Regions from separate parts of the Pseudarthrobacter sp. 902506025 genome, predicted to be linked through region 1. Evidence: riboswitches for the same ligand, from Rfam matches in the RefSeq annotation. Region 1 holds a riboswitch; each other region holds the start of a gene.
The links. A riboswitch is a leader RNA that binds a small molecule or an ion and turns the genes downstream of it on or off. The one in region 1 is predicted to bind thiamine pyrophosphate.
Positions count from the first base shown of each region.

Region 2: it holds a riboswitch for thiamine pyrophosphate, as region 1 does, so the genes downstream of both, AB0280_RS08235 (FAD-dependent oxidoreductase) here and thiD (bifunctional hydroxymethylpyrimidine kinase/phosphomethylpyrimidine kinase) in region 1, are expected to answer to the same signal.
Region 3: it holds a riboswitch for thiamine pyrophosphate, as region 1 does, so the genes downstream of both, thiC (phosphomethylpyrimidine synthase ThiC) here and thiD (bifunctional hydroxymethylpyrimidine kinase/phosphomethylpyrimidine kinase) in region 1, are expected to answer to the same signal.

Region 1 covers NZ_JBFBKW010000009.1:86,257-90,121, reverse strand. Annotated here, with positions in the region: gene rplU (50S ribosomal protein L21) at 1-73, opposite strand, end outside; gene thiD (bifunctional hydroxymethylpyrimidine kinase/phosphomethylpyrimidine kinase) at 337-1,857, opposite strand; TPP riboswitch at 1,865-1,962, opposite strand; gene AB0280_RS15975 (Rne/Rng family ribonuclease) at 2,143-3,865, opposite strand, start outside.
Region 2 covers NZ_JBFBKW010000003.1:223,452-227,316, forward strand. Annotated here, with positions in the region: gene AB0280_RS08225 (thiazole synthase) at 1-807, opposite strand, end outside; gene thiS (sulfur carrier protein ThiS) at 812-1,048, opposite strand; gene AB0280_RS08235 (FAD-dependent oxidoreductase) at 1,045-2,346, opposite strand; TPP riboswitch at 2,339-2,457, opposite strand; gene thiE (thiamine phosphate synthase) at 2,485-3,234, shown strand; gene AB0280_RS08245 (RNB domain-containing ribonuclease) at 3,274-3,865, shown strand, end outside.
Region 3 covers NZ_JBFBKW010000011.1:54,719-58,583, forward strand. Annotated here, with positions in the region: gene AB0280_RS17845 (VOC family protein) at 1-571, opposite strand, end outside; gene AB0280_RS17850 (amidohydrolase family protein) at 670-1,752, opposite strand; TPP riboswitch at 1,830-1,937, shown strand; gene thiC (phosphomethylpyrimidine synthase ThiC) at 1,933-3,759, shown strand; gene AB0280_RS17860 (alpha/beta hydrolase) at 3,756-3,865, opposite strand, start outside.

The DNA of each region.
Region 1 (3,865 bases):
GGTTCAGGGTAACGAAGTCTCCAACGGAAACCTTCTCTTGGCGGCCGCCTGCGCGGACAATCGCGTACACCACTTGGGAACTCACTTCTCTCGACGTTTATTACAAAATTTGCGTGCGGAACCGACTCGGAAAAGCCAGGGTTCTCGCTGTGCCTCAACGCCGTGGGGTCATAACCCAAGTGTTGGCGTAAGCACCGAAGATCCAGAATACGCTAAATCCATCTACGGCCGCAAATGAGGCTGGTTCCGGCGGCCCGGCTGTGGTAGTAACCACACCCCGACAAGCTGCACCGCAACCATGCCCCTCCATAATAGCGGCGGTGCTGCCCGCAGGGGTCAGGCATGCAGCCTCGGCGCGTCGAAGAATTCCACTTCCAGGCGGCAGGACTGCCTGAAGGCGGTCACCATCGCCGCCTGTTCATGGTCGGAGGCCTTCCGCCCTGCCGCGTCCACGATGGCGATGGCCCGCCGGGTGGCTTCGGCGAAGCCCTCGTCGGCGTAGGTCCGGAGCCAGGCTGCGTAGGCGTGGCCGTCAGGCGCTCCCGAGGCGAGGAACTGGGCGTGCAGCTTTTCCCCTACCTCGGCGTAGAGCCAGAAACAGGGCAGAACAGCGGCGGCCAGGACGGCGTAACTTCCCGACGCCGACGCTGCAGTGAGGTGGTCCACGTAGGCCTTGGTGACGGGGCCAAGTCCGCCCTGGGCAGGGCGGGTGCTGAGCCATGAGCGGTGCAGCTCCGACTCCACCTCCAGGCATTGCTGCGAGGATCCGGCCCAGAACAGCTGCTCCGCTTCGGAGGGGGCCAGGGCACTGGCCCGGGCGAGGACGCGGGAGTAGCCGTTCAGGTACAGGGCATCCTGCGCCAGGTAGTAGGCAAAGTCCTTCTCAGCAAGGTCTCCGGAGGCCAGGCCGCGGATGAAGTCCAGGGCGTAGATGTCCGCCACGTCCTGCTGGGCTTCCGTCCACAGCCGGGCAGCGAAAGCGCCTTCCGCGGGGGCCGGCCGCACATGGTGGAAATGGTGCACGGGGCCGTTGCCCTGGCCCACCTCAAGCTGCTCCGAGTTCTCAAGGGCGCCGGCCAGCCATGGCTTGACCGTCAGGAGCGATGCCTCCCAGTCCCCAAGGCGTGCCTGGACGGTGGCCATCGCGGAGGACAGGGAGCAGCCGGTGCCATGGCTGTTGCGGGTGGAAATTCGTTTGCCGTGCACTTCCACCACTTCCTGGGACAGGAGGCCGGCCGTGTTGACCAGCGCGTCCGGGCAGTCTGCACCCGCGAGGTGGCCACCCTTGACCAGCACGGTGGCTCCGGTGGCTTCGGCAAGGCGCCTTCCCTGGTCCAGCGCCGCCGGCCAGGTCCCGGCAGGGTCCCCGCCCACCAGCATGGCAAGCTCCGGGAGGTTGGGAGTGATGAGGTGCGCCAGGGGCAGCAGTTCGCGGAGGGCAGCCTCCGCGGATTCCTTCAGCAGCCGGTCACCACTGGTGGCCACCATCACGGGGTCGAGGACCACGACGGCGGGGCGCACCTTCTCCAGCCAATGCCGGACAGTGCGGATGACGCTCTCGTCGCCCAGCATGCCGATCTTGACCGCGTCGATGGAGATATCGTCGCTGACCGCGTCCAGTTGTTCGGCGAGGAAAGCGGCCGGAGGAACGTGGACAGCCTGCACGCCACGGGTGTTCTGTGCCGTCAGGGCGGTGATGGCAGCCATACCGTATCCGCCGTGGGCGGCAATGCTTTTGAGGTCGGCCTGGATGCCGGCGCCACCGGACGGGTCGGAGCCCGCGATCGAGAGGACCCGCGGGACGTCCCGGCCCGGGGGCAGCGCGGTGGGAACGCCGGAGGCAGCAGGAAGGGGCATGGAAAGGGTCGAAGACAAGAGACATCCCTTCGCCGGTACTAGCCGGACAGGTTCAACGGGTCTGGATCTCAGCCGGCCTTCTGCGCGGCACCCCGTGTCGGTTTCCACCCTAGCCCGTAGGCCGCACCAGGAGGAAAGGATGACAGCCCTCGGGTCAAGGAAACAACAACCTCGCAGCAGCAGGAATCCCCGCCACACGGCCGATTCCCACGGTGCTTCCCGGGTGAATCGTCCGCAGGACGGGGATTCCTTACTGCGTGGCCGTTTGGCCGGTAACTCCTGCGCCTAGAGCTCCGAGGCAGGCACACCCACGCCGAGGATGATGGGTTCCTCGGGCGCCTTGCCCGGTTCCGCCGGTGCCTGCTGGGGCTTCACGGGTTCGGGAGCCTTGGCCGCGTGCGAATGGCCTGCGCCTGCCGCCTGGACGTTTTCGTGATGCTGGACGGCGGTCTCGTTGGCGGCACCCTGGGCACGGCTGGCGGCACGGTGGCGCCGCGGCCTGCGCTGTCGCGACTGCTCCAGCGTGTGGTCGGAGTAGTCCTTTCCGGCTGCAGCTTCCGTTGCGGCGGCGCGGGCTTCCGCTCCCCCGCCGTCGTGCTGCCGTTCCGGCACCGCAGCCTCCGGCACCTTCACGGCTTCGGCGGTCTTGGCAGGCGCGTTCTCCACAGGGGAAGCCGGCTGGCCAAGGTGGGCGAACGCTTCCGCGAGCCGGTCCAGAGTGAGGGCAGGCAGGGGATGCTGTTCCTCAGCGTGCTCCACGAACGGAAGCGGGACTTCCTCGCCGCCGAACGTCAGGACAGCCGCAGGACGTGCCGGGGCATCGGCGTCGTGCTTCTCCTCGACGGGCGCCGGCGCAGGCTCCACGGAAGGCACCTGCCGGGCTGCCGCCACCTCATCGTCATGCAGGTGGGCAGCGTGGGCCGCAGCGGCAATGTTCGCCAGGGCAAGCCTGGTGGCCTCCGCCTTGGCGTGCCGCTCGGCGTCCGACGGGTCGGGCTGGACCGTGTGCACGTGGACGGCAGGTGCCGGGGCCGCTTCGGGCTGCTGCCCGCCGCGTCCGCGCCGCCGCTTGCGTTCAGTACGCACGCCGGGTTGGGCATTGTCGTTCCGCTGCCCTTCCGGACGGGCTTCCGCGCGGGCTTCGGGCCGGTTGTCGGTGCGCTGGACGTGGTGCTCGGCGGCAACGATGTTGGCGCGGCGGTGCTCCACGGGATCGTCGTGGGTCACAACGCCACGGCCGGCGCAGGCCTCGCACTGCTCGCCGAAGACTTCCAGCAGTCCGGTGCCCATGCGCTTGCGGGTCATCTGGACCAGGCCAAGCGAGGTGACCTCGGCCACCTGGTGCTTGGTCCGGTCACGGCCCAGGCACTCCACCAGGCGGCGCAGGACCAGGTCGCGGTTGGATTCGAGCACCATGTCGATGAAGTCGATCACGATGATGCCGCCGATATCGCGCAGCCTCAGCTGGCGCACCACTTCCTCGGCTGCCTCAAGGTTGTTCTTGGTGACGGTCTCCTCAAGGTTGCCGCCGCTGCCGGTGAACTTGCCCGTGTTGACGTCCACCACGGTCATCGCCTCGGTACGGTCGATCACCAGGGAGCCGCCGGAGGGCAGGAAGACCTTCCGTTCAAGCGCCTTGTGGATCTGCTCGTCGATGCGCCAGGCGGCGAAGATGTCCTGGTCCTTGGTCCACTTCTCAAGGCGGCCCACAAGGTCCGGCGCCACATAGGTGACGTAGGCCTCGATGGTGTCCCAGGCTTCCTCACCGGAAACGATGAGCTTGGAGAAGTCCTCGTTGAAGACGTCGCGGACCACCTTGATGGTCAGATCGGGTTCGCCGTAGAGCAGCTCGGGAGCCAGGATCTTGGTGGACGCGGACTGGCTTTCGATGCCCTCCCACTGGGCGCGAAGCCGGTTGATGTCGTGCGTCAGCTCTTCCTCGGAAGCGCCCTCGGCCGCGGTACGGACAATCACACCGGCGTGCTCCGGCAGGCGGTCCTTGAGGATG
Region 2 (3,865 bases), on a different contig from region 1:
CTCCGCCCGGCCCTCCATCGCAGAGGAGGCAAGGGCGTGCTCCCGGCGCGGGATGCGCCCGGCGGCCCTGGCCATCCTGCCGGCGATCACTGCGTGCTTGAACGCCTCGCCCATGAGCGCGGGGTTCTGGGCACGCGTCACTGCCGTGGCCAGCAGGACGGCGTCGCAGCCCAGCTCCATGGCCAGCGCGGCGTCTGACGCCGTGCCGATGCCTGCATCCAAGACCACCGGCACCGACGCGCGGGAAACGATCAGCTCGATGTTGTGCGGGTTCAGGATCCCCAGTCCGGTACCGATCGGGGCGCCCAGCGGCATGACGGCGGTGGCGCCGAGGTTCTCCAGCCGCAACGCAAGCACGGGGTCGTCATTCGTGTAGGCGAAGACCTTGAACCCGCGGTTGACCAGCTGCTCCGTGGCGTCCACGAGTTCCACGGCGTCCGGCAGGAGGGTCTGCTCGTCGGCGATGACCTCCAGTTTCACCCAGTCGGTCTCCAGGGCCTCCCGCGCCAGTTCGGCGGTCAGGACCGCATCCCTGGCCGTGAAGCAGCCGGCCGTGTTGGGCAGCACGCGGATCCCATGGTCCACCAGCAGCTGGAACAGCGAACCGGTTTCAGCAGTGGAGTACCGGCGCATGGCCACCGTGGTCAGGGCGGTGCCGGAGGCCAGCAGCGCTGCGCCCAGGCCGTCCAGGCTGGGTGCCCCGCCCGTGCCCATGATGAGCCGGGATCCGAGGGCGACGCCGTCAATCACCAGGGCGTCGGCGGCGCCCGCGTTTCCGGCGGGGTTGATGGTGCTGGTTTCGGTCATGGCGTCAGCCTCCCTGTACTGCAGTGACAAGTTCAATATCGTCGCCCTCGGCGAGCGCGGTGGCGAACCATTGGCTCCGCGGCACCACCTGGGCATTATGTGCGACGGCGACGCCCAGTTTCCCGCCGTCCGTCGCCTGTCCGTTGGGTGCCAGCGGGCGTCCGGTGACTTGGCTGACGAGCGTGGTGATGGAGGCGCCGTCGGCCACCTCGTGCGTGTTTCCGTTCAGGGTGATGTTCACGCTGTCTCCTTGATGTGGGGTGTGGTGGCGGCTGCCGCCGGCCGGGAGAACCGCTCCGGGCTGAAGGGCGACCAGCGGGAATCTGATGTCCCGTCCAGCAGTGCCGTGCAGATGGCGGCTGCGGCGGGGGTGAGCAGGACGCCGTGCCGGAAGAACCCGGTGGCGATGATGAGTCCCGGGACATGCCCGGCGGCAGGGTTTCCGGACCCCGGATCCACCGGCACGCGGCCCAGCAGGGGCGCGTTGTCGGGGGTACCGGGGCGGGCCCGGGCGGTGCACTCGAGCAGTTCCAGTTCAGCGACGGCGGGCACCAGCGCCTGAGCGTCCCGCAGCAGCTGGTAGACGCCTCCGGCGCTCACGGCATCGGAGAGCGCGTCCTCGCGCTGGGTTGCCCCGATCACCACGGTCCCGTCCTGCCGGGGGACGATGTAGACGGGGACTCCGTGCACCAGCCCACGAACCGTGGAGGTCACCAGGGGCTGGAGGTGCTGCGGAACGGCGAGACGGAGTATGTCCCCGTGGACTGGGCGCAGTGGCAGGTCGAGGCCGTCGGGCAGGCCGCCAAGGTCCCCTGCCTGCAGGCCGTTGGCCACGATGGTTTCCGTTGCCAGGACGGTGCCGCCGCCGGCGAGGCTGGCACCGGCAACCGTTCCGCCCTCCCACAGCAGGCCGGTGGCCCGGTCCGGCACGGCATACCCGTCCACCGCGCCCGCGGCGGCCAGCTCCGGGGACGTCAGTGCAACGCCCGCGAGGGCCAGCCGCAGGGCCGCCACCAGGCGCCGGGGGTCCACTTGGTGGTCCGCGGGTGTGTCCAGGGCACAGGCGATGGCGGGGCTGAGGAGCGGCTCGCGTTTGCGGGCTTCGCGCACGGCCAGGGGCTCCACCCCCAGTCCGTTGGCCTGTTGTACCGCGCGGAGGTCCATCAGCGCGCGGCGGTCCGCGGCGTCGGCACCCACGGCGAGTGTCGGCGTCGTCAGGTATCCGCAATCCGCCCCCGTCGCGCCGGCGATCCCCGCGGCGAACCCTGGCCAGCGGGACGACGCCTCAAGCATCAGTTCCAGGAGGTCCTCCTCCTGGTAGTGCAGTTCGCTGACCGGGGCCAGCATGCCCGCGGCGGCCCAGCTGGCACCGTTTCCGGGTGCGTCGTCGATCAGGGCAACGGAGCGTCCGGAACGCTGCGCCTCCCAGGCGATGCCGTGGCCCACCACTCCCCCGCCGATGACGGCGACGTCGGCCCGGACAGTGGAGTTTGCGCTGGCGCCTTCGGGCCCGGGGAGACTGTCAACGGGGTTGCGCATGTGGTTCCTTCCCTACGCCGGCATTAACCGGATCAGGTCAAGCGGTCGGCTCTGACGCCCTCTCAGCCCGGCGCTTTATGACAGCTGCCGCGGGCTCCCGCAGTACCAGCCCAGTTTAGAGGAACTAGGCTTGCAGGCATGAATGTGTCCGCCTCATCCCTGCCCGCCGGCCCCCACGCCCCAGCCTCCGCTGCCCTCCCCGCCGAAGTTGCCAACGCCGGCCACATTGACGCCCTCAAGGCAGCGCGCCTGTACCTCTGCACCGACGCACGGACTGCGCGCGGCGATTTCGCGGACTTCGTTGACGCCGCGTTTGCCGGCGGCGTGGACATCATCCAGCTGCGCGACAAGACCATCGAAGCCGCAGAGGAACTGGACCTCCTGGCGGTCCTGAAGGAAACAGCGGTACGCCATGGCCGGCTGTGGGCCGTCAACGACCGTGCGGACATCGCCGTGCTGTCCGGGGCGCCGGTGTTCCACATCGGCCAGAAGGACCTTCCGCTGCCGGCAGCGCGGACGCTGGTCAACGGCAACGCGGCCATTGGGCTCTCCAGCCACACCACTGACCAGGTGGACGCCGCTTTGGCCGCAACGGTGGGGCCGTCCGGGCTGGACTACTTCTGTGTGGGTCCGGTCTGGGCCACGCCCACCAAACCCGGCAGGGCCGCCGTCGGCCCTGAACTGGTGGCATATGCCGCCGAAGCCTCCCGGCAGGCCGGAGATCCCGTGCCATGGTTTGCCATCGGCGGCATCGACCACGGAAACGTCCGTGACGTGGTGGAGGCCGGTGCCGGCAGGATCGTGGTGGTCCGCGCCATCACCGAAGCACCCGACCCCGCAGCCGCCGCCGCCTCCCTTCTCGACGCGCTGGACGGCACCGGCTCCTGAGCCTGCTTAATTCCGGGACTTGGGGATACGCTGATTTTTGTGTCACATCATCGGTTGGCCCCCAACGTCCATGACCACAAGAACGCCCTGGAAGAGGCGCTGGGCCTGCTGCGGACGGAACTTGAACTGCCGGGACCGTACCCCGCCGAAGCAGTGGAAGACGCCCGCGCCGCCGTCGCCGCGCTGAAACTGCCGTCCTACGACCTGACCGCCGTCGGATTCGTGACCATCGATCCGGCGTCGTCCACGGACCTGGACCAGGCAGTGTTCATCGAACCGGACGGAAACGGCTACCGGGTTATGTACGCCATCGCCGACGTTCCGGCGTTTGTTGCTCCGGGCGGCCCGCTGGACGCCGAGACGCGGCGCCGCGGACAGACGTTCTACGCCCCGGACGGCCGGATCCCGCTGCACCCCGAGGTGATCAGCGAGGGCGCCGGAAGCCTGCTGCCCGGCCAGGAGTGTTCGGCTTTCGTCTGGGACTTCACGCTCGACGGCGACGCGACAGTGCTGTCCGTGGGCGTCCGGAGGGCGCGGGTCATCAGCCGTGACAAGCTCAGCTATAAAGGCGCCCAGGCCGATCTCGACGCCGGGACTGCCTCCCCCGTACTGGGCCTCCTCCGCGAGGTGG
Region 3 (3,865 bases), on a different contig from region 1:
CGGTCTGCACATCGCCAACCTGGAGGTGGACGTGGCCTACGCCGGCCGCCGTCTGCCGCTGGCCTTCCAGGGACTCCTCGGTGAGGTACTGCTCAAGGTAGCGCTGCGGCGGGAGCGCCAGGCTGTCCATGACCACGTCGGTCCCGTTCCAGGACCAGTTGCTGCGGGGGCGGTCCCAGTACAGCTCGATGCCGTTGCCCTCGGGGTCGGTGAAGTAGAAGGCTTCGCTGACCAGGTGGTCGGCACTGCCCGTGAAGGCCCGCGGCTCGTACTGGGCAGCAGTGGCGACGGTCGCGGCCAGGGAGGCCTGGTCCTCGAAGAGCAGCGCGGTGTGGAACAGGCCCGCCTCTCCCCTGCCGGGAAGGTGCAGTCCGGGAGCCGGCGCAAGGTGGACCAACGGCCGGCCCAGGCGGCCAAGGTAGAGCCCGCCGTCCTGCTCTGCCACCACCTCAAGGCCCAGCGCACGCTGGTAGTAGTCGGTCATGACCTTCATGTCGCCCACCTTGAGCATCACGGTGCCCATGGCGAGGTCGGCAGGAAGAAGATCCTGGCTGCTGGCTGATGCGGTCATTGAAGGCTCCTTGCATTGGCGGCCGTCCCATTGGCGGCCTGTCACCTATTAAAATTACTTGAAGCTTCAATTTATTCCAAGTCCCCGGGAACCGTTTGTCAGCGAATGATCCGCCCGCCCAGCACCACCTGCTCCAGCGCCGTAATGGTCTCCGGTACAGCCCGCGGATCTTCCCGGCATACGACGACGTCGGCGCGGGCCCCCTCTTCCACTCCATCCGCTCCCAGCCAACTGCGTGCTGCCCAGCAGGCGGAGTCGAGGGCCGCGTCCATGGGGAGGCCGGCGCCGTGCAGGGCGAGGATTTCGTCGGTGATCCTGCCGTGCCGGATCACGCTGCCGGCATCGGTGCCGGCAAAGATGCGCACACCCGCTGTGTGGGCTTCCGCCACCCGCTCGAGCCTGCGTTCCCATAAGGCGCGCATGTGGGCTGCATAGCGCGGGAATTTCGCGTCCGCTTGGGCGGCAATGTCGGGGAAGGTGGCGATATTGATGAGCGTGGGCACGATCGGTACGCCCTGCTCCACGAACCGGGGCAGGTGGCGGGGCAGGAGCCCGGTGGCGTGCTCGACGCAGTCGATGCCGGCGTCCAACACCTGGTCGAGGGTGTCTTCGGCGAAGCAGTGGGCCGTCACCCTGGCGCCTTCGTCGTGCGCCGCCTGGACGGCATCGCGGACGACGGCGGCGGGAAACGACGGCGCCAGGTCACCGGCGCTGCGGTCAATCCAGTCACCCACCAGCTTGACCCAGCCGTCGCCGTCGCGCGCCTGCTTGCGGACGGCCTCCACGAGGCCGTCCGGTTCAACTTCCTCAGCGAAGCCGCGCAGGTAACGGCGCGTCCGGGCGATATGGCGCCCGGCACGGATCAACACCGGGAAGTCCCTGCCACCCTGCATCCAGCGGGTATCCGCCGGCGAGCCGGCATCCCGGACCAGGAGGGTTCCGGCGTTGAGGTCCGCCTGCGCCTGGTCCCTGGCGGCTGCGGGCTCCACGGGGCCCGCAGGGCCCAGGCCGATGTGGCAGTGGGCGTCCACGAAGCCCGGCAGGACCCAGCCGTCGAGTACCCGGCCGGGAGGAGTGTCCGGCTTGTTGAACGTGAGCCTTCCGTCCACCGACCAAAGTCCATGCCGCACCCGGTCCGGCGCGGTCAGGACGGGTCCACGGAAGTGGATGATGTCTGCCATGGGGCTCCTTTCGATGCCCGGTCAGGCTAGCACCGCAATTATGACAAGCCTGGTTCAGGGGCCTGTGGTAGCTTCGTTCCTGACCACACGGGTGCCCTTGCAGGGGCTGAGATCGGGCTGACGCAGCCTGCGACCGTTGAACCTGTCCGGGTAATGCCGGCGAAGGAAGTGAGTATTCCCTTGAGTACGCAAAACACGCAGTTGAACCCTGCCCTGCTGCCGTCCGCCGGGGAGCCCGGCGACACATCAGTTCCGCAGGTAACCCAGTCCCTGAAGTCCCATTCCCTCGCCTACCTTGCGGATGAGGCGTCCGGGATCCGGGTACCGGTGACGGAAATTTCCCTTGAACCATCACCCAACGGCCAGCCGAACGCACCCTTCCGGACCTACCGGACTGCCGGACCCGGCAGCGACCCCGTCCGCGGGCTGCAGCCCTTCCGCGCAGAGTGGATCGCCGCGCGCGGGGACACCGAACCCTACGGCGGCCGGGAGCGCAACCTGCTCGACGACGGCCGCTCGGCCGTGCGCCGCGGTGCTGCCTCCGCGGAGTGGAAGGGCGCACAGCCGGTGCCACGCCGCGCCGTCGACGGCCGGACGGTGACGCAGATGCACTATGCCCGGCAGGGAATCGTGACGCAGGAAATGCGCTTCGTGGCGCTGCGCGAAAACTGCGACGTTGAGCTGGTCCGCAGCGAGGTTGCTGCCGGCAGGGCCATCATCCCGAACAACATCAACCATCCGGAATCCGAGCCGATGATCATTGGCAAGGCTTTCCTGGTGAAGATCAACGCGAACATTGGCAACTCCGCGGTGACGAGTTCCATCGCGGAGGAGGTGGACAAGCTGCAGTGGGCCACCCAGTGGGGTGCCGACACCGTCATGGACCTCTCCACCGGCGACGACATCCACACCACGCGGGAGTGGATCATCCGCAACTCCCCCGTGCCGATCGGGACGGTGCCGATCTACCAGGCGCTGGAAAAGGTCAACGGCGAGGCCAACGCCCTCACGTGGGAGATCTTCCGCGACACCGTGATCGAACAGTGCGAGCAGGGTGTGGACTACATGACCATCCACGCCGGCGTGCTGCTCCGCTATGTCCCGCTGACGGCCAACCGGGTGACCGGCATCGTCTCGCGCGGCGGCTCCATCATGGCCGGCTGGTGCCTGGCCCACCACCAGGAGAACTTCCTGTACACGCACTTCGACGAGCTGTGTGAAATTTTCGCCAAATACGACGTCGCCTTCTCCCTGGGTGACGGCCTCCGCCCTGGTTCCACGGCGGACGCCAACGACGCCGCGCAGTTCGCGGAGCTGGACACGCTCGCCGAGCTGACGCAGCGGGCCTGGGGGTACGACGTCCAGGTGATGGTGGAGGGGCCCGGCCACGTTCCCTTCCACCTGGTCCGTGAGAATGTGGAACGGCAGCAGGAGCTGTGCAAGGGTGCGCCCTTCTATACCCTGGGCCCGCTGGTCACCGACATCGCTCCCGGCTACGACCACATCACGTCGGCAATCGGCGCCACCGAGATTGCCAGGTACGGGACCGCCATGCTCTGCTACGTCACGCCAAAGGAACACCTGGGCCTGCCCAACAAGGACGACGTCAAGACGGGTGTCATCACCTACAAGATCGCGGCGCACGCGGCGGATCTGGCCAAGGGCCACCCGGGGGCGCACGAACGGGACGACGCCCTGTCCAAGGCACGGTTCGAATTCCGCTGGCGCGACCAGTTCGCCCTGTCCCTGGATCCTGTGACCGCGGAGGCGTTCCACGACGAGACGCTTCCCGCTGAACCGGCCAAGACGGCGCACTTCTGTTCCATGTGCGGCCCCAAGTTCTGCTCCATGCGGATCAGCCAGGACATCCGTGACGAATACGGGTCGGCAGACTCGCAGGCGGCACTGGCGGACATGGCATCCGGCATGCGGGAGAAGAGCCAGGAGTTCCTGGCCAAGGGCGGCAAGGTGTACCTGCCGGAACCGACGGTCGCTGCCGGCAGCTAGGACGCCCGGGCGGGCTGGCTTCGGCTGACCCCGCTGATGAACTGGCGGATGGCCCGGTCCCCGTCCAGGGAGTCCTGGGGCCGGTGCCCTCCCGCGGCAACGCGGT